3 regions of the Bradyrhizobium sp. SMVTL-02 genome follow, and region 1 is predicted to be linked to each of the others. Evidence: riboswitches for the same ligand, from Rfam matches in the RefSeq annotation. Region 1 holds a riboswitch; each other region holds the start of a gene.
The links. Region 1 has a riboswitch for S-adenosylmethionine ahead of ACNJYB_RS37500 (O-succinylhomoserine sulfhydrylase). Riboswitches for the same ligand answer to the same signal wherever they lie in the genome.
Positions count from the first base shown of each region.

Region 2: it holds a riboswitch for S-adenosylmethionine, as region 1 does, so the genes downstream of both, metX (homoserine O-acetyltransferase MetX) here and ACNJYB_RS37500 (O-succinylhomoserine sulfhydrylase) in region 1, are expected to answer to the same signal.
Region 3: it holds a riboswitch for S-adenosylmethionine, as region 1 does, so the genes downstream of both, ACNJYB_RS27530 (IS66 family transposase) here and ACNJYB_RS37500 (O-succinylhomoserine sulfhydrylase) in region 1, are expected to answer to the same signal.

Region 1 is NZ_CP182469.1:7,813,601-7,821,433, forward strand. It holds gene ACNJYB_RS37470 (VOC family protein) at 1-15, shown strand, start outside; gene ACNJYB_RS37475 (SRPBCC family protein) at 161-499, shown strand; gene ACNJYB_RS37480 (hypothetical protein) at 600-1,016, shown strand; gene ACNJYB_RS37485 (MATE family efflux transporter) at 1,013-2,458, opposite strand; gene ACNJYB_RS37490 (hypothetical protein) at 2,814-3,866, opposite strand; gene ACNJYB_RS37495 (2'-deoxycytidine 5'-triphosphate deaminase) at 3,952-5,010, opposite strand; SAM riboswitch at 5,168-5,247, shown strand; gene ACNJYB_RS37500 (O-succinylhomoserine sulfhydrylase) at 5,322-6,509, shown strand; gene ACNJYB_RS37505 (SGNH/GDSL hydrolase family protein) at 6,549-7,541, opposite strand; gene ACNJYB_RS37510 (SGNH/GDSL hydrolase family protein) at 7,554-7,833, opposite strand, start outside.
Region 2 is NZ_CP182469.1:6,844,355-6,852,187, forward strand. It holds gene clpB (ATP-dependent chaperone ClpB) at 1-1,389, opposite strand, end outside; gene ACNJYB_RS32690 (MOSC domain-containing protein) at 1,632-2,420, shown strand; gene ACNJYB_RS32695 (TIGR02594 family protein) at 2,569-3,213, opposite strand; gene ACNJYB_RS32700 (alpha/beta fold hydrolase) at 3,429-4,292, shown strand; gene metW (methionine biosynthesis protein MetW) at 4,434-5,096, opposite strand; gene metX (homoserine O-acetyltransferase MetX) at 5,098-6,300, opposite strand; SAM riboswitch at 6,386-6,465, opposite strand; gene ACNJYB_RS32715 (chorismate mutase) at 6,671-7,519, shown strand; gene hisC (histidinol-phosphate transaminase) at 7,554-7,833, shown strand, end outside.
Region 3 is NZ_CP182469.1:5,748,322-5,756,154, reverse strand. It holds gene cydB (cytochrome d ubiquinol oxidase subunit II) at 1-78, shown strand, start outside; gene ACNJYB_RS27550 (hypothetical protein) at 453-731, shown strand; one part of gene ACNJYB_RS27545 (IS630 family transposase) at 832-1,443, opposite strand; one part of gene ACNJYB_RS27545 (IS630 family transposase) at 1,445-1,780, opposite strand; gene ACNJYB_RS27540 (hypothetical protein) at 2,240-2,488, shown strand; gene ACNJYB_RS27535 (DUF6894 family protein) at 2,485-2,718, shown strand; partial or broken gene ACNJYB_RS27530 (IS66 family transposase) at 3,224-3,687, opposite strand; SAM-I-IV-variant riboswitch at 3,819-3,917, opposite strand; gene ACNJYB_RS27525 (hypothetical protein) at 4,808-4,987, shown strand; gene ACNJYB_RS27520 (Crp/Fnr family transcriptional regulator) at 5,163-5,867, shown strand; gene ACNJYB_RS27515 (NUDIX hydrolase) at 7,280-7,657, shown strand.

The sequences.
Region 1 (7,833 bases):
GCGGTTTGCCCGTGAGCTCCAGCCACTCGCTCCGTCATCGCGAGGAGCTCTAGCGACGAAGCAATCCAGACTGCTTCCGCGGGAAGATTCCTGGATTGCTTCGCTACGCTCGCAATGACGGTGTTTGTTGCAATCATCGAACATCATCAAGGACACCTTCATGGGCTCCATCCACAACGACATCCCCCTCCCCGTCCCCGCCCGCGACGTCTGGGACGCCGTGCGCGATTTCGGCGCGCTGCCGCAGCGGCTGGTGCCGGGCTTCGTCACGGCCTGCACGCTCGACGGCGACGCGCGCATCGTCACCTTCGCCAACGGCTCCGTGGCGCGCGAGGTGCTGGTCGATTGCGACGACGCGCGGCAGCGCCTCGTCTATGCAATCAACAACGAGCGGCTGAAGCATTACAGCGCCTCGGTGCAGCTTGCGACTTATGTCCAGGGCCAGACGAAGGAAGCCGTCGCCGCCATGCACCGGGCATCCCCGCCCGTTCCTCCGTGATGTTTTTCACAGAGCCGCGCCCTCGCGGGCCGTAACCATGCCCGCGTGCGTCCGGTTGGCTCCGCTCTCCCGGCGGCGCCGCGCACGCGAGGAGCATGCCATGAGGGGTGCGGACAAGGTGATCTGTCAGGCGGCCGTCGTGCTGCTGCTGTTTTCGATGTCGAGCGTGCCGGCGAAGGCGCAGTTCCTCGGCGGCGGAGGTGCCGGTGGCCAGGACATGATGACCCAGATGGCGCCGATGCTGGAGATGATGAAGGCGAAGATGGGCAAGCGCCGCTTTGCCATGCTGATGCAGACCATGGGTCCGATGATGAGCCGCATGATGGAGAACGGCGGCGGCGGCCTCGGCGGCATGATGGGGGGCGGCTACATGCCGAGCGGGCTCGGCGGCATCGGCGGCGGCGACATCATGGGCATGCTCGGCGGCTCCGGTGGCGGCGACATGATGGCGATGATCCCGCAATTGATGCGACTTGCCAATGCCGGCGGCGGTCATCGCCGTCACAGGCGTCGCTAATCCGTCGCGCCGGACAGCGCCGGCCTGATCGCGGGCTTGCCCTCGCGCGGGCCCCAACGCGTCAGCACCACGCTGGAGCATGACAGCAGGCCGAGCACGACCATCGAGCTCGCGGCCAGCCAGAAGAAGCTCTGTGCGGTGGCCTCATGCGTCAGCAGCCACCAGCCGGCGGCCGAGATGTAGATCAGCCGCGCGGTCTGCGCCAGCACCGGGCCGATCACCTTCGCCGCGCCTTGCGAGGAGAAGTACATCGTCGTTGCAAGGCCGAAGAACGCGTAGAACGGCCCGACCGTCGAGAGATATTGATGGCTCGCCGCGCGCACGGCCGCACTGTCGGTGAAGATGTTGACCCACAGATCGGGGAAGATCGCAACGAGGCATGCCGGTGCACCGACGGCCACGAAGGCGGCGGCACTGGCGATCCACGCAATGCGCCGGGCGCGCGCGATGCGGCCGGCGCCGATCGCCATCCCGACCATGGGCACGCAGGCAATGCCGAACGAGAACGCGATCGAGGTCAGCAGAAATTCCAGCCGCGCGCCGACGCCGTAGCCGGCGAGGATCGCGGTGCCGAACTTCGCCAGCATGTGGGTGAAGATCGAGATCGTCAGCACCGATTGCAGCGGGGAGAAGCAGGCGATGGCGCCGACCTTGAGAATGTCGAAGAACATCGCCCACTGGATGCGCAGGCCGCGCAGCTTCAGTGCGATCCGCGCGCGGCCGGAGAACAGGTACCAGCCCATGATGCAGATGTTCATGGTGTAGGCGATCAGCGCGCCAGCCGCGACGCCGCGCATGCCGAGCTGCGGCACCGGGCCGAGCCCGAGGCCGAGCGTGCCGCCGAGCAGGATCTGCCAGGCCGCCGAGTTGAGGATGAGGAACGACGGCAGCTTCATGTTGCCGGTGCCCCGCAAGACGCCCGCCATGGTGTTGAGCAGCCAGGGCAGCACGGCGCCGCCGAAAAATACCTGCGCGTAGGCGATCGCATGCGTCAGCACATCGCCGCGGCCGCCGAGCATTTCGAGCACCCTGGGCCCGAAGATCAGCATGCCCAGCATGAAGACGAGGCCGAAGCTGATGCCGATCAGCATCGCGTGCATGGCGAGCGTGCCGGCCCGCTCGCGGTCGCCGGCACCGAGCGCGCGTGCGATGGCGGAAGCGACCGCGCCGCCCATGGCACCGCCGGACATGGTCATGGTGAGGATCACTGTCGGAAAGACCAGCGCCATCGCGGCCAGCGCTTCGACGCCGAGCCGGCCGATATAGGAGGTCTCGGCGATCACCGTGCAGGTGCCGGCCGACAGCGCGATCACGTTCGGCCAGGCGAGGGAGAGCAGCGTGCGCAGGATCGGCCCGTCCACCAGCGCGCTCCTCACGGGGCGCGGGGGCGGCGGCAACGGGCGCTCTTGCTCATCGACCGGGATCTCGGCGATGTCGGACATGTCCTCTCCCGGACGCAGGCGCCATTTGCGGCGCAGCAATCACTCGGTGTGCCAATGACTTTGTTCGCGCGAAAGGCGCAGCGAGAGGCTTGTTAGCACGGCAATCGCCGATTCCTCCTGCGCCTGATGCAGGCGTGCCCTGCGGCAGCGCATTTCAGCGCGTGGAATTGCGGCTCCCTCTTCTCCCTCTTCTCCCTCTCCCCGTTCTTACGGGAGAGGGTTGGGGTGAGGGGCCGCTTCCGCAACGACGGTGGCAACTGGACTCGCAGAGAGTCCCCCTCACCCGGAATTTGCTGTCGCAAATTCCGGCCTCTCCCCGCACGCGGGCAGAGGCAAAGCACGGCGACACTGTCGCTTACCCGATCGTCCAGACCAATGGCGGACGGCCACCCGCGGCCGGCCGCATCTGCACGCCGATGTGTCGTCCGCAACCTGCGGCCAGCCCTTCAAACAATCCCTCCAGCACCTTTGCGCAGGCGGGGTGATAATCGGGCACGTCGTCCATCAGTTTCCAGTTCTGTTGGCGGAGTTCGAACGCGCCTTCGGACTGCGTCATCTCGGCGGCATCATCCTGCGCGGCGAACAGAGCATTGAGAAACGATGCAAACTCGCGCGCGCGACCGCGGGTCATCGACAGCGCCGCGGCGACCTCGTCGAAATATTGCATGCCGATCAGCCTGCCGGTGAGGTGGAGGAGATAGCCGGCATCTTCGGGGCCGAGCTGCTGCACCATCACCGGCGCGGCGGTGCGGACATATTCCATCGCGTAGTTGCGATAGGCCTTTTCCAGTCGTGGTTTCGGCCAGCTCGAGACCGGCAATGCCGGTGCGGTCCTGGCATCGAACAACGGCGCCTCCAGATGCCGCGCGAACACCAGGCGCTGATCGGGCTCGAGCGGATGGTCGTACTGGTGATAGTAGCCTTCGAGCCCGTCCTGGCCGTCGACGCTCTGCTTGGTGCAGACGAAGCCGAGGCGCAGATCGCCGAGCGCAACGCCATTGTTGGCGTGCCAGCCGCGCAGCATCGCGCGGCTGACCTCGCCCGGCACGCCGCAGATCGCGCTGCCCTTCCAGATCCACCGCGGCGGCGGATAGCGGATCCAGGCCTTGCGGTCGCTCTCGTACATGTATTCGACATGCACGCCGCCGATCCAGTTGGAGAGATAGTGATATTGCGCGGCGGCGACCGCCGGCGGCAGATGGCTGAGCCCGAGCTTTTGCAAGCCCGGCAGGAAGCGCTCCTGCTGCTGGCGGCGGAAGACACGGAACACGAACTCCGCCGCATCCGCAGTGCCGCGGCGCGTGACGACGGTCAGGATGAGGCCGGTGAAGTAAGCGTGGTAGAGATCGGCGACCGCGCGCCAGCGCTTCCATTCGGCTTCCTGCGCGGCGTCAGTTGCGGCGGTCATGATCGCTCCCGGCTTGTTGTTTTGCGGGAGTGTGTCATTGCGCGAGGAGTGGCGCAACCGGAGGCGCTTTCTGTCGTAGCCCGGATTACACCCGGAAATGCTTGCTCAGCTTCAGACCCTGCGCCTGGTAGTTCGAGCCGATGCGCTGGCCGTACATCGCATCGGGGCGCGCCAGCATCTTCTCGTAGACGAGGCGGCCGACGATCTGGCCGTGCTCGAGGATGAACGGCACCTCGCGCGAGCGCACTTCGAGCACGGCGCGCGATCCTAGCCCGCCCGCACCGGCATAGCCGAAGCCGGGATCGAAGAAGCCGGCATAGTGCACGCGGAATTCGCCGACCAAGGGATCGAACGGCACCATCTCCGCGGCGTAATCGGGCGGCACCTGCACGGCTTCCTTGGAGGCGAGGATGTAGAACTCGCCGGGGTCGAGGATCAGGCTGCCGTCGGGACGGGCCGAGATCGGCTCCCAGAAATCTTCCACGGCGTAGCCGGCGCGGCGATCGACGTCGACGACGCCGGTGTGGCGCTTGGCGCGATAGCCGACGAAGCCATTGCCTTTCTCGCCGGAGAGATCGACGGAGACGGCGACGCCGCCGGAGAGATCGGCATCGGCGATGTCGACGAGGCGCTCGGCGGCGTGCAAGCCATCGAGCTCGTCGGCGTTGAGGATGGCGTCCCCAGTGCGGAAGCGCACCTGGCTGAGACGCGAGCCCTCGCGCACCAGCACCGGAAACGTCTTCGGGCTGATCTCGGCATAGAGCGGGCCGTGATAGCCGGCGCCGATCATGTCGAAACGGCGGGTGCCGTCGGCGATCACGCGGGTGAAGACGTCGAGCCGGCCGGTCGAGCTCTTCGGATTTGCGGCTGCGACGATTTCCGGCGGCAGCGCGAGGCTCTCGAGCAGCGGCACGATGTAGACGCAGTTGGTCTCTAGCACCGCGCCGTCGGCGAGGCTGAACTCGTGCAGCTTCAATTCGTCGATGCGCTCGGCGACGGTGGCGCCGGGCCCGGGGAGAAAGCTGGCGCGGACGCGATAGGCGATGTCGCCGAGACGCAGATCGAGGCTCGCCGGCTGGATCTGGCTTTCGACGAAGTCGTAGGCCGGCAGGATGAGACCCGCCTCCGCCATCGCCGCGATCATGCGGTCGGGCAGGATTCCATTGGCATCGGCGGCGACCGTGAAACTCAACCGGGGGTCCTCATCTGGGGTCAGAGCATCCGGACATGCGGAAAATACGAGTCTTTCAGGGCTAGCCGATGGACGCCTTGACGGAAAGGGCATTGCGGAATATGAGCATCACTTATCCCGTGGTGATTTGAGCCGGCCGGCTTGCAGCCACGTTAAATAAATCGCTAAACAGGCCGGGGACCTCTGTGATCCCGGCCAGTGGAGATATCCAGGCCGGTTTTTTTGTGACCGTTTTCGCTCCAATGGTCACGTCGGAGGGTCCTATGTCGAAGTCGCCTGCTGCCTACCGCCCCGAAACCCGCCTGGTCCATTCCGGCACCCTGCGCTCGCAATATGGCGAGACGTCGGAGGCGCTGTTCCTGACGCAAGGCTATGTCTATGCCAGCGCCGAGGAGTGCGAGGCGCGGTTCAAGGGCGAGGACCCCGGCTTCATCTATTCGCGCTACTCCAACCCGACCATTGCGATGTTCGAGCGCCGCATGATCGAGCTCGAGGGCGCCGAAGCCGCCCGCTCCGCGGCAACCGGCATGGCCGCAGTGACGACCGCGATCCTGGCACCGCTGAAGGCCGGCGATCACGTGGTCGCCTCCCGCGCGCTGTTCGGCTCGTGCCTCTACGTCATCCAGGACCTCCTGCCGCGCTACGGCATCGAGACCACGCTGGTCGACGGCCTCGATCTCGACCAGTGGCAGCGCGCACTTCGCCCCAACACCAAGACGTTCTTCCTGGAGAGCCCGACCAACCCGACGCTCGATGTGCTCGACATTCCCGGCATCGCCGCGATCGCGCACAGCGGCGGCGCGCGCCTCGTCGTGGACAACGTGTTCGCAACGCCGATCTGGCAAAGCCCGCTCGCGCTCGGCGCCGACGTCGTCGTCTACTCCGCGACCAAGCACATCGACGGCCAGGGCCGGTGTCTCGGCGGCATCATCCTGTCCTCGGAAGCCTTCATCGCGGAGCACCTGCACAATTTCATGCGCCAGACCGGCCCGTCGATCTCGCCGTTCAACGCCTGGGTCCTGCTCAAGGGCCTGGAGACGCTGGGCGTGCGCGTGCGCGCGCAGACCGACACGGCAGCGCGCGTCGCCGAGGTGCTGGCGAGCCATCCGAAGATCTCGCGCCTGGTCTATCCCGGCCGCGCCGATCATCCGCAGGCGGCGCTGGTGAAGAAGCAGATGCGCGGCGGCTCGACGCTCGTCGGCTTCGAGGTGAAGGGCGGCAAGGCGGCAGCGTTTCGCGTGCTCAACGAGCTCAAGCTTGCGAAGATCTCGAACAACCTCGGCGACGCCAAGAGCCTCGTGACGCATCCGGCCACCACGACGCATCAGCGCCTCAAGCCGGAAGACCGCGCCGCGCTCGGCATCAGCGAGGGTTTCATCCGCTTCTCCGCGGGGCTGGAGCATGCGGACGATCTGATCGAGGATATCACCGCGGCGCTGGAGAAGGCGTGATCTTCCTTGCCCTCCCCTGGCGGGAGCAGGTAAGAGCCGTCACATCGGCCGATACGTCCTCACATCCGCCGGCACGTTCACCCCGAGCTTGATCTGCCCGACGGAGCGGATGATGTCGTCGCCGAGCAGCTGGGCGAAGCAGGCGTAGCCCCAGTCATTCATGTGCAGGCCGTCGGCGATGACGAAGCTCTCGACCGGGATCGACTGGTTCTCGTGCCAGTCGCGCATCACTTCGAAGCGCGGGAAGATGCCGACGTGGCGGAGCTCGGCGACCTTGCCGAGCAGCTTCACCATCCTGCCGGCGCTCTCCTTGCGCTGATTGACGGCCGGCGAATATTGCGGATCGACCAGCACGATGTCGGCGCCGCCGGCGGCCTGGATGCGGGAGATGCCGTCCTCGACCAGTTTTGCGGTATCGCCGGGATCGAGATTGCGCAGCACGGCGTTGGTGCCGACCTGCCAGATCACCATGTCCGGATGCAGGTCGATCACCTGCGTCTGAAGGCGCTTCATCATCTCCGGCGCATCCTCGCCGCCCACGCCGGCGTTGACGACGGTGATGTCGGCGGTCGGATAGTGCCGGCGCAGCTGTGCGGCGAGACGGTTCGGATAGTTGAAATCGGGCGAGCTCGCGCCGTAGCCGGCGGTCGACGACGAGCCGAACGCGACGATCACGACGGGCTGGCCGGCCGCGAGCTTGGCCGCGACATGAGGGAGCGAGCCCATCGTCTTCGAGCCGCCCTTCGGCGGCAGGCATGGCACGCGGTTGAAGATATCGCCGGCAGACTTGGCGGCCTGCTTGACCTTGTCGATGGCGCGCGCGGTGATGCCACGCTGCTCGGGGGACGTCACGGCGCCCGTGGTCTGGGAACGCGAGGCGGGAGCGGGATCAGCGGTTTGCGCCGGCGCTTGCGTCGTCTGCGCGGCTTGCGCCTGCGCGCGCGACTGCGACACCGGCGTCAGCAACAGCAGCGCTGCCGCCGCTGATATAGCCAGCCATGCCGTCGGGCAAAAAGGGCGGAGAGAACTCATTAACGCTAGACCTCAATTTTGCTGCTGGGCCGGCCCCAGATGGGCTGCGTCAAACACGAACTGTGCCAACGCCCGGCCAAGGCAATCATGGACCTGTTTCGCCAGCTCCGGCCCGTGGGACGGGCTGAACAGGTCGAACTGACCCTGGTCATTCCACTGCCGCATGATCGCGAAACGATCGAACAGCGGGATGTCGTGCTCCTGCGCCACCACCCGCATATTGTCGAGATAGGGCGGCACCGAGATCATGGTCTCTGTGCGCGGGCTGTACTGCAAATTCATCAACACGACG
Region 2 (7,833 bases), 970 kb from region 1:
GCGCGACGTCAGCACCGCCGATTTCTCCTCGAGCTCAGCCAGCTCCTTCTCGAGCGATTCGAGACGGGTCTTGGAGCCGAGATCGCTTTCCTTCTTCAGCGCCTCCTGCTCGATCTTCAGCCGGATGATCTCGCGATCCAGCGAATCCAGCTCTTCCGGCTTGGAATCGACCTGCATCTTCAGCCGCGCCGCCGCCTCGTCCATGAGGTCGATCGCCTTGTCGGGCAGGAAGCGGTCCGTGATGTAGCGGTTGGACAGCGTCGCGGACGCAACAAGCGCGGAATCGGCAATCCGCACGCCATGATGCTGCTCGTACTTGTCCTTCAGTCCGCGCAGGATCGAGATGGTGTCCTCGACCGAGGGTTCGCTGACGAAGATCGGCTGGAACCGCCGCGCCAGCGCCGCATCCTTCTCCACGTGCTTCTGGTACTCGTCGAGTGTGGTCGCGCCGATGCAGTGCAGCTCGCCGCGGGCGAGCGCCGGCTTCAGCAGGTTCGACGCGTCCATCGCGCCGTCGCCCTTGCCCGCGCCGATCAGCGTGTGCATCTCGTCGATGAACAGGATGAAATTGCCGTCGCTCCCGGTGACTTCCTGGAGCACGGCCTTTAGCCGCTCCTCGAACTCGCCGCGGTATTTCGCGCCGGCAATCAGCGCACCGAGGTCGAGCGACAGCAGCTTCTTGTCCTTCAGGCTCTCCGGCACGTCGCCGTTGACGATGCGCAGCGCGAGGCCTTCCGCGATCGCGGTCTTGCCGACGCCGGGTTCGCCGATCAGGACGGGATTGTTCTTGGTCCGGCGCGAGAGCACCTGGATGGTCCGGCGGATCTCCTCGTCGCGGCCGATGACCGGGTCGAGCTTGCCGTCGCGCGCAGCCTGGGTGAGGTCGCGGGCATACTTTTTCAGCGCGTCATAGGCGTTCTCGGCGGTCGCGGAATCCGCGGTCCGGCCCTTGCGCAGCGCCTCGATGGCAGCGTTGAGATTTTGCGGGGTGACGCCGCCCTTGGCGAGGATCGTGCCGGCCTCGCTGGTCTTCTCCAGCGTGAGACCGAGCAGCAGCCGCTCGACGGTGACGAAGCTGTCGCCGGCCTTCTCGCCGGCCTTCTCGGCGGCGTCGAAAGTGCGGGCGAGCTCGGGCGCGAGGTAGATCTGGCCGGCGCCGCCGCCGGAAACTTTCGGCACCTTGTTGAGGGCCTCCTCGGTCGCCTTCAGAATCGCACGGGAATTGCCGCCGGCGCGGTCGATCAGACCGGCCGCGAGACCCTCATTGTCGTCCAGGAGAACCTTCAGCAGGTGCAGTGTGGAAAACTGCTGATGCCGCTCGCGCACCGCGAGCGACTGGGCGGACTGGATGAAGCCCCTGGAGCGTTCGGTATATTTGTCGATGTTCATGTCGTTGTCTTTCCCTCGGCCTGCCCCCGGGGCCCTCAAAGGCACCCCAAATGGCATCTTCATTGGGTTTCCGATTACCGCATTGACGTTTCTCAACCGGTAACGGTCGTCGTGGACCGGCGTGGCCGCCAGCCCGAGGCAAATGTGGGAAGCGGGTTGTGGATGCGAAAGAGGCCACTTCACAATTTCGTGCGCCGATTGGCTGGCTTGGCGCCAGCAGGTCGAATCCCCTAAGTAGCGGCATGACAGCCAGCCAGACCGCCGAAATCGCCTGCCTCTACCGCTATCCGATCAAGGGCCTGACAGCGGAGCAACTACCCCGAGTCCGCTTGCGGCGCGGGGAGACGCTGCCCGCCGACCGCCGCTATGCCATCGAGAACGGCCCGAGCGGGTTCGATCCCGAGGCACCCGAATGGAAGCCGAAAATCCTGTTCCTGATGCTGGCCCGCAATGAGCGCCTGGCCTCGCTCGACAGCCGCTTCGAGGACGCGACCAACCGCCTGACCATCCGCAGGGACGGCCAGATCGTCGCCAGCGGCGATCTCGAGACCGCCGCCGGGCGCGCCGCCATCGAGGCCTACTTCACCGAGAACTTCCAGCCGGAGCTGAAGGGCCCGCCGAAGGTGCTCTCGGGCCGTGATCACAGCTTTTCCGACCTGGCCCGCAAGGTCCTGTCCATCATCAACCTCGACAGCGTCCGCGCCATCGAGGCCATGCTCGGCGGCACTGCCGTGCATCCGCTGCGCTTCCGCGGCAATCTGTACGTCAAGGGCTGGCCGGCCTGGTCCGAGCTCGACCTCGTCGGCCAGACGCTCGCGATCGGCGAGGCCAGGCTCAAGGTGGTCAAGCGCATCGTACGCTGTCCGGCCACCAATGTGGACCCGGTGACGGCCAAGCGCGATCTCGAGATCCCGCCGACGCTCTCGCGCCATCTCGGCCACATGGATTGCGGCATCTATGCCGAGGTCGTCGCCGACGGCGAGATCGGGGTGGGCGATGCGGTTGCGGTGGAGCAGCCAAGGTTGGTGTGAACCGATGTCGGCTCAACATCCTCCGTCAGTGCGAGCGCGGCGAAGCAATCCAGAGATCTATCCGCCGAGGCAGTCTGGGTTGCTTCGTCGCCCGCGCGAAATTGCTTCGCAATTTTGCGCGGGCTCCTCGCAATGACGGGGTGAGGCCTCAGTTCGGCATCACATAGGCATAGATCCGGCCGCGCGAGACCGGCGCCTCGCGGACGCGGTTGCCGCTGTTGCCTGAGATCATGACCGGATTGCCCTGCGCATCGATGCCGGTGATGATGCCGACATGGCCGCCGCGGCGGCCGCGCGACATCACCGCGATGGCGCCGACCTGCGGGCCGGAGACGCGCGTGCCGTAATGCGCGAACGAGTTCGCCATGTCCGAGCCGGTGCCACGATGGCCGGTGTGCTCCAGCACCATGTTCATGAAGCGCGCGCACCACAGGCTGCCGCGCCCGGTCGGATTGCCGCCGAGATAGCGGCGCGCCTCGGACACGACGCCCGAACCGCCGCCGAAGCCGGCGCTCATGCCAGCACCGCCGGCGTTGGCATTCGGATCGTAGCTGGCATGCGTGTCGGCGAAGGAGCCCGCCTGCAACTGTGCCACGCTGCGCTCGAAGCGCGAGCTGCTTGCATGATCGCGATAGTGATGATGTCTGGCGTGGTGCGCGTGAGTGTGCCGCTCTGCGCTGTGACGATGATGCGGCCGCGCCGAGGCCGGAGAAACCAATGCGGCAACCGCCGCGAAGAAGACCGCCAGCGCGACAACACAACGCGACAGGCGGAACGCAAACAACTCAAACATTCTTCATCCTTCGTTGACACCCCTCTTTCCCGTCGGCCCGTGTGGTGGCCGACATCCGCCGGGGCGTAAAGCTTCCGGATGTGGCGAGAAAAAGACGCAACGTCGGCGAATAGCTGCGATGATTTTGCGCCGGTGCTGGTGCGAAGCTGCCGCATTGCGGACATCAACATTAACTGCGATCCTGCAAAGGCGTCTTGAAGAGAGGGAAACAGTTAATGCCCCACGCCACGACTTGGGATGACGTCCGCATCTATTTCGAAGAGGCGGGTCAGGGAACGCCGATTATTTTTCTGCACGAGTTCGCGGCCGACTATACCAATTGGGAGCCGCAGATGCGCTACTTCTCGCGCGGCCACCGTTGCATCACCTATTCGGCGCGAGGCTACACCCCGTCGGACGTGCCTGACGGCGAGGTCTACACCTACACGCATTTCTACACCGACGCGCTGGCCGTGCTCGACCATCTCAAGATCGAGCGCGCGCATCTCGTCGGGCTCTCGATGGGCGCCTACTCCTCGCTCCAGATCGGCCTGAACGCGCCGCATCGCGCGCTGTCGATGACGCTGGCCGGCGTCGGCTCCGGCTCCGAGCTCGAGAATCTCGAGGCCTGGCGCAAGCAGTGCCGCGCCAATGCCGAGCAGTTCGAGACGCTGGGCTCTGCCGAGGTCGCCAAGGTCACGCGCGAGGCGCCGAGCCGGATCCCCTTCCTGGTCAAGGACCCGCGCGGCCATGCCGATTTCTACGCCGCGCTGGCGCGGCACGATGCGAAGGGTTCGGCCAACACGATGCGCGGCTTCCAGGGCGGCCGGCCCTCGATCTACACGATGGCGGATGCGATCGCCAAGGTGGCGACGCCCGCGCTGATCATCTGCGGCGACGAGGACGATCCCTGCGTGGGAGCGAGCCTGTTCCTGAAGAAGCACCTGCCGGCCGCAGGACTCGCGATGTTTCCGAAGTCGGGCCACGTGCTCAATCTCGAGGAGCCCGCGCTGTTCAACGAGAGCGTGGAGCGATTCGTGACGCTGGTTGAGGCGGGACGATGGCCGGTGCGTGATCCGCGGTCGCTGGCGGCGCATTAGGCGCCGCCAGGTATTCCGTCATTGCGAGCGCAGCGAAGCAATCCAGAGTCTTTCCGCGGACGCATTCCGGATTGCGTCGCTGCGCTCGCAATGACGGTGGACAGACCTCAGCTCCTCATATTGAGGAGCGCGAACGGAAGGCTATTTGCCCCCGCCGCGGCTGAGTAGAAACACGCCCTGCTCGCCGAACATGTTCCACACCCACCAGGGCAGGTTCAGCGGCACCGGGCGGCCGTAGAGATCGAGCGCCACGGCGCGCTCCATCTTGACGTTGATCGCGTCGCAGAGCTCGACGAAATCCTTGATGGTGCAGAAGTGGATATTGGCGGTGTCGTACCAGGTCGCGGGCAGGTTCTCGGTGCGCGGCATATGGCCGCCGATCAGGAGCTGCAGCCGCATCTTCCAGAAGCCGAAATTCGGGAACGAGACGATGGCGCGGCGGCCGATGCGCAGCAGATTCTCCAGCACCACCTTCGGCTGCCGCGTCGCCTGCAGCGTTTGCGACAGGATCACGTAGTCGAAAGCGTCGTCGGGGTAATTGACGAGGTCGGTGTCGGCGTCGCCCTGCACCACCGCAAGGCCCTTGGCGACGCAACGGTTGACGCCCTCGCGCGACAGCTCGATGCCGCGGCCATCGATGCCGCGGGCCTCGAGCAGTTGAAGCAGGTCGCCGTCGCCGCAGCCGACGTCGAGCACTTTCGAACCCGGCTTGACCATCTCGGCCACCAGCAGATGGTCGGCGCGAACCTGGCCGGACTGCCCGGCCGCAACGCCGCCGAGCGGCAGCACTTCCTGCACTGACATCCTAGCCACCACAGCCATTCAATCCGCGCGCCTTGCCGGCCGATTGCAGGAAGGCGCGGGAGATGTCGAAAAACTCGTGCACGTCGAGCAGGAAGGCATCGTGGCCGCGATCGGTCTCGATCTCGGCAAACGACACCCGCGCGCTCGAGGCGTTGAGCGCATGCACCAGCGCACGCGATTCCGAGGTCGGAAACAGCCAGTCGCTGGTGAAGGAGACGACGCAGAAGCGGGTCTTGATGCCTGCGAACGCCTTTGCCAGCACGCCGTCATGGTCGGCGGCGATGTCGAAATAGTCCATCGCGCGCGTCAGGTAGAGATAGGAGTTGGCATCGAAGCGCTCGACGAAGGACGAGCCCTGGTAGCGCAGATAGGACTCGACCTGGAAGTCGGCGTCGAACGAGAAGGTCGGCAGGTCGCGATCCTGCATGCGCCGGCCGAACTTGCGATGCAGCGCGGCGTCGGAGAGATAGGTGATGTGCGCCGCCATCCGCGCCACAGCGAGGCCGCGATGCGGATGGATGCCGCGATCGGCATAGCCGCCATTGTGCCAGTCGGGATCGGCCATCACGGCCTGGCGGCCGAGCTCGTGAAACGCGATGTTCTGCGCCGAGTGTCGCGTCGAGCAGGCGATCGCGAGCGCGGAGAACACCCGGCTCGGATAGGCCGCGGTCCATTGCAGCACCTGCATGCCGCCCATCGAGCCGCCGACCACAGCGAACAACGTGTCGATGCCGAGCCGGTCGATCAGCATCGCCTGCGCGCGGACCATGTCCGGAATGGTGATGACGGGGAATTCCAGACCCCACACCTTGCCGGTGGCGGGATTGATCGAGGCGGGCCCGGTCGAGCCCATGCAGCCGCCGATCACGTTGGAGCAGATGATGAAGTACCTGTCGGGATCGAGCGGGCGGCCCGGGCCGACCAGGGTCTCCCACCAGCCGGGCTTGCCGGTGACGGGATGCACATTGGCCACGTGCTGGTCGCCGGTCAGCGCATGGCAGATCAGGATCGCGTTGGAGCGGTCGGCGTTGAGCTCGCCATAGGTCTGGTAGGCGATCTGGAACGGGGAGAGATCGACGCCGCAATCGAGCGGCAATGGCTGCTCGGCGCCGAAATGCGCGATGAGCGAGCTCGGGTGATCCGCCTCATGCGACCGATCGTCGGTACTGATCGCCGGGCTCGGAATCGACTTGACGACAACCATCATCGACCTCGTTTGCGACTGCCGCTCGACTGTCGCTGACATCAGGCCATGAAAAACCCGGCCTGAACGATAGGTTCGGCCGGGATCGGAAGCGTCCCCGGCCTGTTTAGCGAGTTTTTTAACGTGGCTGCAAGCCGGCCGGCTCAAATGACCACGGAACAGGCAAAAACCTACCGGCTTGGGCGGTTTTCGTCAAGTCGCGGTCCGGATCAGCCAAATTCGTCCCTGCCTCGCCGGCCGAACAGGCCGTCATTTCTCTTTGCTTTCGTCGCCCTGACTGCCTAATCAGGACGTCGATCGCAGCGGATCGGACCCTACCAGTCTCTTTGGCCGGCCCGCATTGGAACGCCTCTCAACAGTCCTGTCAGATATGTCCCAACGTCCGCCCGCGCCACCATCACTGCAGGAATTGCGCAAGGAGATCGATGCGATCGACGAGAGCATGCATCGCCTGCTGATGCAGCGCGGCGACATCATCGACCGCCTGATCCAGGTGAAGCAGACCCAGGAGGTCGGCTCGGCCTTCCGCCCGGCGCGCGAGGCCTCCATGATGCGCGAGATCGTGCAGCGTCATCGCGGCATCCTGCCGCTCGACACCGTCGAGAGCATCTGGCGCGTCATCATCTCGACCTTCACCTATGTGCAGGCGCCGTTCTCCGTGCACGCCGACATCTCGGTGAGCGAGCCCGCGATGCGCGACTCGGTCCGCTTCCATTTCGGTTTCACGGTGCCCTATGTCGCGCATTTCAGCGCGCAGGCTGCGGTCGAGGCGGTGGCGAAATCCAAGGGCGACCTGGCGCTGGTCTCGGCGACCTCCAGCCGCACACCGTGGTGGCTCGAGCTGGAGGCAGAAGGCGCACCGAAGATCATCGCGCGGATGCCCTTCGTCGAGCGCGCCGACCATCCGGCCGCGCTGCCGGTGTTCGCGATCTCGCGCGTCGCCGACAGCGCCCTGGTGACCGAGGTCGAGACATTCAGCGTGCGCGTATCAGGGTGGAATGCCGAGGTTGCGCGCACCCTGTCGCCGCTGGCCGACATCGTGGCGGTGCCCGACACCGCCTTCGACGGCGCGGCGCTGCTGGTCTCGGTCACGGCTGCGAGCAGCATCGACAAGATCAAGGCTGCCCTGATCGAGGCGGGGGCCTCGGTGCGCTCCACGGCCCTCGTCGGCAGCCACGCAACGCGCTATACGGTGGCCCCGACCGGGTCGAAATCGTAAATCGCGTACCGCCTAAGCCACTCCGGAGTTGAAGATGTCCCGCCCCGTGCCGAACCCCGGCATTCTCGATATTGCGCCCTACACGCCCGGCAAGACCCCGGTGCCGGAGCCGGGCCGCAAGGTGTTCAAGCTCTCGGCCAACGAGACGCCGTTCGGGCCCTCGCCGAAGGCGATCGAGGCCTTCAAGCGCGTGGCGGATCATCTGGAAGACTACCCCGAAGGCACCTCGCGCGTGCTGCGCGAAGCGATCGGCCGCTCGTTCGGACTCGATCCGAACCGCATCATTTGCGGCGCCGGCTCGGACGAGATCCTCA
Region 3 (7,833 bases), 2.1 Mb from region 1:
ATGCCCCTCACGCTCGTCTACACGTTCGTCGTCTACCGTATGTTCCACGGAAGAGTGGCGGAAGCGGGCAACGAATAGGAATTACCTTGTTTTTCGCGGCGAGCGGCAAAGATGCGGCATCGCTCTCCTCGTTGGTGAACGATCTGTGCGGTGCGAGTCACGCCGCCAGATGCCGAGAAGAGGCGCTGAACGATGGATGCGTCGGTTATTCCAGGCCTCGCTGCACTGGCCGGAGCTGCCATCGGAGGGTTGACCTCGGCGACAGCGGCTTGGTTTACACAGCGCAGTGTCGTACAGGCCCAATGGGTCTCCAGTCAGGCTTTGCGCCGCCAGGATCTCTACCGCGATTTCATCGAAGTCGCTGCCAAATGCTATATGCACGCACTCCAGCACGACCGACCGGACGTTGTGGGTGTGGTTCGTCTCTATTCCACATCTCGCGGATGCGCGTCTTGTCCTCATACGCGGTCCTGGAAAAGGCCGAGCAAGTCGCGCAGAAAATCCTCGATACCTATTCCGAACCCGACAAGAGCTTCGTCGAACTGCGGGCCATGATCAACGATCACACTATCGACTTGCTCCATGACTTCAGCCAGGCTTGCCGGATCGAGCAGGATTTTCCGGAAAAGGGTGCTCTCTCAAGAATGGCCAGAACGGCGACCGATCTAAGCCCGGGCGAGGATATTGCTTCGTTGCTCCGACTACGCGAGCGGAACAGCTCAGCAGGATGAGGCATCGTTGAAGCAGGCCTGACCGCGCAGCTTCATGACTCGCTGCCTAAACGGATAGGTGCTGTGTCCGTCGCGCACGAGCTATTCCTGCTAGAGCGTTTCACATTTTGATTGAAGCATAACCGGCGCTGGCGAAGTAGTTGGCGCATTCGCGAGGCTGGATGTCTTGGACGAGGTGACCGATATGGCGCCAAGTCTCCTCGATTGAGCGCTTCTGAGCTTGCCGCATCCAGTGTTTGATCTTGGAGAAGGCCTGTTCGATTGGGTTGAGGTCGGGCGAGTATGGCGGCAGGTACCAGAGTCTGGCGCCAGCAGCCTTGATCATTTGCCTGACGGCTTTCGACTTATGGCTTCCGAGATTGTCGAGAATGACGATGTCGCCTTCACGCAGGGTTGGCAGGAGAATGTGCTTTACGTAACCACGGAAGCATTCACCGTTGATCGGGCCATCGAAGACGCAGGGTGCCGTGAGTTGGTCATGGCGGAGCGCGCCGAGGAATGTGAGGGTACGCCAGTGACCGTGCGGAGCGAAGCCGCGCAGGCGCGCCCCTTTGGGTCCCCAGCCTCGCAAAGGGGCCATGTTGGTCTTGATCCAGGTCTCATCGATGAAGACGAGCCGGCCCGGATCGAGCCCGGCCTGCCAGGCTCGCCAACGCAAGCGCCTACGAGAGACGTCGGCGCGAGCCTGTTCGAGGGCGAACAGTGTTTTTTTTGAACCGCAGCCCTTCCCGGCGCAGGAACAGCCAGACCGCATTGTGTGAGACCTTGACCCCACGGGCTGCCAGTTCCGCCTTCAGACCATGCAGCGTCAGGTGCGGCGTCTGAGTGATCCGCTCGACGATGAAGGCGCGGTGCGGATCAAGCACAGGCTTGCGGTGACCACCCATCTTGCCGGGCGCTACCGAGCCGGTCGTTCGATAACGCTGTGACCACTTCACAACTGACGAGACAGCAACGCCAAACCGTTCCGCCACAGATCGGCAGCTCTCACCTTTGGCAACAGCGGATACCGCACGCTTACGCAAATCGTTGGAAATTGGTCGGACCATCGGATGCTGGCCTCCAGCCCAGCCAGCATCTTGAATCATATTCGTCCCAGACCCGGAATCCCTTCCGATTCAATAAATCCGTGAACCGCTCTAGCGGTTGCGTTCCACCCGCCGACTGTCGCGCAAACCCGATTCCCATATAGCGAAATCACAACGTCTCGCAACGACTAACGCTGGCTTACAGAACATAACGAGCAATTCCCTCCCTCTGAGCGCATTATGGCCCAATGAAAGAGGAGACACCCATGGTGAAGCACTCCGAAAATCCAAGACACGGTAACGCCACGCGTTGCGCAGTATGCGCCGGCAGATTTGGTCTCGTCCGGCACTACTCTTGGCAAACTCCGCTTTGTTCCACGAAGTGCGTCGATCGTTTCAAGGCTCGCCGGGCATGCGATTATGACTGGCTGCCCCGGCTTCAGCCTTGGCCCAGAACGCCGCGAACCGCGTGAGGGCACCATGACCATAGATATCTCACGGCGAGCCACGGAATGCCTGAAAACTGCACATAGTTTGCTCCGCGTGGCCAAGACCATGACTGACCAGGCGATTGCATATCAACTTAAGGTGCTTGCCGAGAACTACGAGCGGCGGGCGGAGAAGGCTTCGCGCGTTGATACTGAGAAAGCGCTGGCTCGCGCTGCTGCTGACGCCCAAAGCGAGGCGGTGCTTGAAAACGAAGTGATGCTAGAAGGAGGCTGGACATGACCCAGGTGTATTTCCACTGCTCCAACAGCAAAGAGGAGTTGGTTGATAGCTGCGGCACCGTGGTGGAAGATCTTGCTGAGGCGCGAGATCGCGCGGCCTCTGTCGTGAGATCACTCACCATGGGGCGAAGCATCGAAGATTGGCGTAGTTGGGTTTTGCACGTCATAGACGACCTTGGTGAAGAGCTGTTTGTCGTCCCGTTCGCTTTCGTGCTCGGTAGGCCCCATTGAGGTCATCATGATCGTAATTCGATCTCCGATGGCACCGCTGCGGCGACGGGCGAGCGACGTCGCGAGCAGCGTGAGAAGGCTCATTGCGACGCCTGCGATCCGTATCGGCCCGAGCGTCATTACATGCGTTGGGGAGGTCCTAAGTGGTTCGTCAAACATCGTGCATCCGCATCTGTCACGATTTCCTGAAAGGAAGCTTGGGCTCGGCATACGTCTGGCCATTCTACCTCGCCGGGCTCCCCCGCCGCCGGTCCTTTCCCTCCCGAGGGCCGGCCGCCCGTTCAAGGTCCTGAAGGGCTCTGGTGGATCGGATTGGCTCGGCGAATCTTCAAACAGGCGAAGTCCTGGTCGTTGAGCAAAACTAGGCGGAGATCTCTGGTGATGGCCTATGAACACTTCTTTTCAGCGGCGCTGCCTCGCCTCCACGGTACGCATACGACGGAGACCGCCTGATTGACGCATGCGCGCGGGGGCCGGGTAGCGCTATGATAGCCCTGCGTGAAGGTTAGGCAGCTTGCTGATCGGTGGGCTTGTCGGCTTGACGCAGGAGCTTCCATTCCCAAGGCAGCAGTTCGTGCAAACGCGAAGCGGGAAGATCGGCGATTGGGCGAGGACGTCGGCGAGCCAGGCTTTGGCGTCGACATCGTTAAGACGACAGGTCGTGATCGTCGTTAGCATGATGGCGGCGCGGTCGGAGCCGCGCGGGCTGCCGGCGAAGGTCCAATTGCGCCTTCCCAAGGCGATGCCGCGCAACGCTCTTTCGGCGGCGTTGTTGCTGAGGCAGATCCTGCCATCGTCGAGGAAGCGGGCAAAGTCGGCCCAGCGCCTGAGCATGTAATTCATGGGTTTCAGGACCTCGGAGGAGCGCGAGAGGGTTTCTCGCTCGCGTAGCAGCCAGGCGTGCATGTCGTCGAGCAGCGGCTTGCTTCTCTCCTGGCGCACGGCACGCCGCTCGTCGGCGGTGCGGCCGCGCGATCGCGTTCGTCAAACAAGGCGGCCCGCAATGGAGGGATACTCAGCAGGGCGCCGGCACCGATCAAAAATCCTCGTCGAGACTGCAACATAAAAAATCCTCCAAGATGGCACATGCATCTGGAGGACTGGCGACCTACTGTTGCCCATGTGGGCCACATCGTCGTGCCACCGTTGCCGGTCAAGGCTGGTTGGCGGGGCCGTCAGGCCCTCTCAGGATGCACCCTCACAGATAGCCCATTTGCAAACCAAGTCAAATTCCAGATTGCCGCCGGCATAGGCCGGATCGAGACCCGTAGATGGTGCTGGCAGCTGTTACTGAGGGGTGGGGGTGCCCCCCGGGGCCGATAGCCGGGATTGAGAGCGACCAGGTACCGGTACCAGTTACCCAGGCATATCTTCGAGCGCAGTGGCAAGCGGCGACCTGTCGGATTCCGCCGGACGTGCTAATCACTCGGCGCGCGCGAATGACCCGAAGCCGACTTCCAACCGATTAGCCACCCACCGTTTCGCGATTTGCTGTAGACTGTCTTATGGACCGGGACATGCTTCAGAGACACCTAAGGGAAGCCGAGCGGCACGTTGCCCAAGGTGAGCGCCATGTTGCGGAGCAGGAGGCGCGTGTTGCGGAGCTCACGCGTCTTGGAGCGGACGTGACGGAAGCGCGGAGACTCCTCGCCAACTTCTATGCGAGCCAGGTCCAGCACATAGAGCATCGGGACCGCATACTTTGCATACTTTGCGAATTGAAAAATTCGAATTAAACACACCGGATTATAGCATGCGTGGAGCGCTACGCGCGAACGTATGCAGTGGCCGGATAGGGAGTGTCGGGTACCATACAGACAAAGATCAGAGCTGCATCTTAAATGGCCGGCCCTCAATCAGCATTTGCGAGGACTGGCCATGGGAGCAACCCGGCGGCGCATAAAGCATGATTTAACCTTCGAAGAGCGGCTTGCGGAAGAAGCTCAGCGATTTAAGGCAGCAGCCGAAAAGGAAGCGGTAGGCAGCACGGCCCGCGAGTTGCTCATGCGGCGAGCTCGGCAAGCCGAAACTGCTTCACGCATAAGCGATTGGCTTAAGTCCCCGGGCTTGCAGCGTCCGAAATAACGCCATGACCAGCGGATACTACGCCTACATCATCGGTCACGACGGGCATATTAAGGAACGCATCGACCTTGTCTGCGACAATGACGAGGAAGCCAAGCGCAGTATTGAGCAGTTGGTGGATGGACACGCCATAGAGCTATGGCAAGAGACGCGCTGGGTAGTGACCTATCGACCCCAAGAGTAAGCCGCCGCAGTTATCGGTGTCGTTAGCTGCTAAGTCGGCTACCCAACAGAGGTTCCCTGACCATAGGAACGACGACCATTCTGACGAATTGCCTTCTATCACTGACACGGGCCCAGAGCCGCAGGCGTCAGTGGCTGAGAGACCAATTGCGCTCCCGCCTGTGGGAGTGCGGTCCATGGCCGATTTCGCCAATCGTTTGCTCAATGCTTTGTCGTCCTCTGACGCGGCGGCGCTCCAGCCTCATCTGAAAAGCGTGCAGCTTCGACAGAAGCAAATTCTTTATGAAACCGGTCAGCCCATCACCCTAGTTTATTTTCCGACGGGTGCCGTCATCTCACTGGTGGTTGACCTTAGTTCCGGGGCGTCTGTCGAGGCGGCGATGGTCGGGCTTGACGGTGTGCTTGGCGCATCGGCGGCGCTGGACGGGAGAAAATCACTGAACCAAGCGATCGTGCAATTGGCTGGCAGCAGCTTGGTATGCGACATCGGTGATCTTGCTTCGATTGCCTTGCAAAGCGTGAGTATGCTTTCGACACTCATCCGCCATGAACAAGCTCTGTTCATGCAGGCACAACAATCAGCGGCCTGCATGTCGTCGCACACAGTCGAGGCTCGGCTCTGCCGATGGCTGCTGCGGGCAAGGGATTTAGCCGGTAGCGACACTCTCGACTTTACCCAAGAATTCCTGGCCGAGATGCTTGGTGTGCAACGGACGAGTGTCACGTTGTCCGCTCAAACGCTCCACGAGGCCGGTTTGATCGAATATAAGCGAGGCAAAATACACCTTCTGAATGTAGATCTTCTGCACGAGGCTGTTTGCGAATGCTACCGAGCGGTGAAAGATCAGTATGAAGCGATTGCCGCATCGAGCGATGATTAAAGGCTGCCTAGGTCAACCGCCGCTCGCCGTTTGGATTGATTTCGTGCAGGAACCTTGCCCCTGCTTGCGGTGTTGGAGAGCAAGTGCAACTACTTAGGAGGAACTCGTATGAGAACTCTGCTATTGACCGGTGTACTGGCGGTCGCTGGCTTCGCTCTCGCCACGCCGATCTCCATTGCACCCGCGTCAGCTCAAGTTGAGGTTGATACTCCACTCGGCGGCGTGAGAGTGGGCCCGGAGCGGCGGTACTACCGAGAGTACGATCGACCCGCTTATCGCGCTCACGGGTATGATCGCGGATATCGCGGTGGTTGCCGCACCGTCACGATCGAGCGCGACGACGGTTCGGTCCGCAGAATCCGCCGCTGCGATTAGCAGTGCCGGACTAGAAATTGATGCCGGGCGCGTCAGGGCCTCTTTTCATTTTGCGAATGTTGACTCGCCCGGAGCGCAATTCCGGTCGTCAGCTCTTGAGGTGGATCGGAGATATTGGGTCAGTTGCCAGTCTGCGATCATGACCCGAGCGACACCGGCGCCAGGCGCAGCTGAGGCCGTTTGTCGCCGGTGTGTTGCATAGCACTTGTTGAACTGGTTAGACGGCGACCGGAGCCGAAGGCGAATCGGAATTTTGCATTGTCACGGTCCCAAGATTGAAGAACTGAAGCGTGCCGCCGCGGCCGCAAGCGGGTCGGGCGGACAGAGATTAGGAGCGGTTGCTCGTTAGGGAACTAGCGCCACTGTGGCCAGTTGAATACCAAAACTAAGCTCCAGCTCGAGTGGGCTGGAGCGTTCCTTTTTGTCTTCGGCTGGATTGCAAAGGCGTGAGTGCTGAACGTGGCCTTACTGCCGTTCGATGGTAGGGGGCTGCGCGCGACTCCCTGGCAGAGTGGGGGTGTTTTTGACCAGAGCCCTTTGCGCTTTATCGAAGAGGTCTAGCGTCATAATGTGCATCGCCCGGGCTTTCTCCGGGTCCGATTCTGCTAATGCCAACCGTGATGCGATCTCAGCTTGCTTCAAATAGTATTCGGCGGTGGGCACTTCGTTTCCCCATAGGTTCCACCTCCCTAAGTGGAAGCTAGCGGGTTAAGTGCAAAAGTGCACATTTGTTCCCGGGCTGCGAGAAAAACCACGTTCGGCGAAACGGAAACGTGTCACTGGCGACCTCGGCCGCTTAGCCACAGGATGATGACGCCAATGACGATCGGAGCCAGCCCAAAAGCCAATGCCACCCAGAACATGGGCTCTTGGAGGATGTAGAGGATTCCGAGCATGCGTAGGCATAGCGCCACCTAAACGCGCGGTCAGTGTTGGGTTGCTCCGTGATAATACGGGCGCGGGGTGACGCCGATCATTGCTGGTCGAACCAGACGGTCTAGACTGATGCCGATCTGCCAAATCGATACAAAAGAGAAATGGCGAAGTCTTCAAAACTTGTCGTCGCAAAGAAGGGCCGCGTCCTCCTGGTCAGACGACGACGCGACAAGCTCTGGATGTTTCCGGGCGGTCGCAAGCGTGCAGGTGAGAGTGAAAGGAAGTGCCTCCGCCGAGAGATCAGGGAAGAACTGCCGAAGCTCAAGCTGGGCCCGGTGAAGCTCTGGAAGGAAGTGAAGGCAAAGAACCGGCGGTCCGGTCGCAAGATGAGTGACGCAATCTTCTTAGCTAAGGACGCGGGGGGCGCCCTGAAGATTGGCGACAAGAAGGAGATTGATAAGGCGGTCTGGTGCAAGCCACGAGGAATCAGGCTGACGCCGACTTCGCGATACATCCGAGACAAGTTGTTTCCGAAGTGAAGCGTGCTTGACCGCTTGACCGGCCGGTAAGCCGCCTTAATCGTCTCGGCGCGGCGGCTTTCGTGGCGTCCGATCTGCTCGCGGAAAAACCCCGCCTCCCAAGAAGAGGCAGGGTTTAAGTTAGAGGGAGGTACTCGCTGGCCAGCGCGTACCCCCATGCCAACGCTACCATAGGA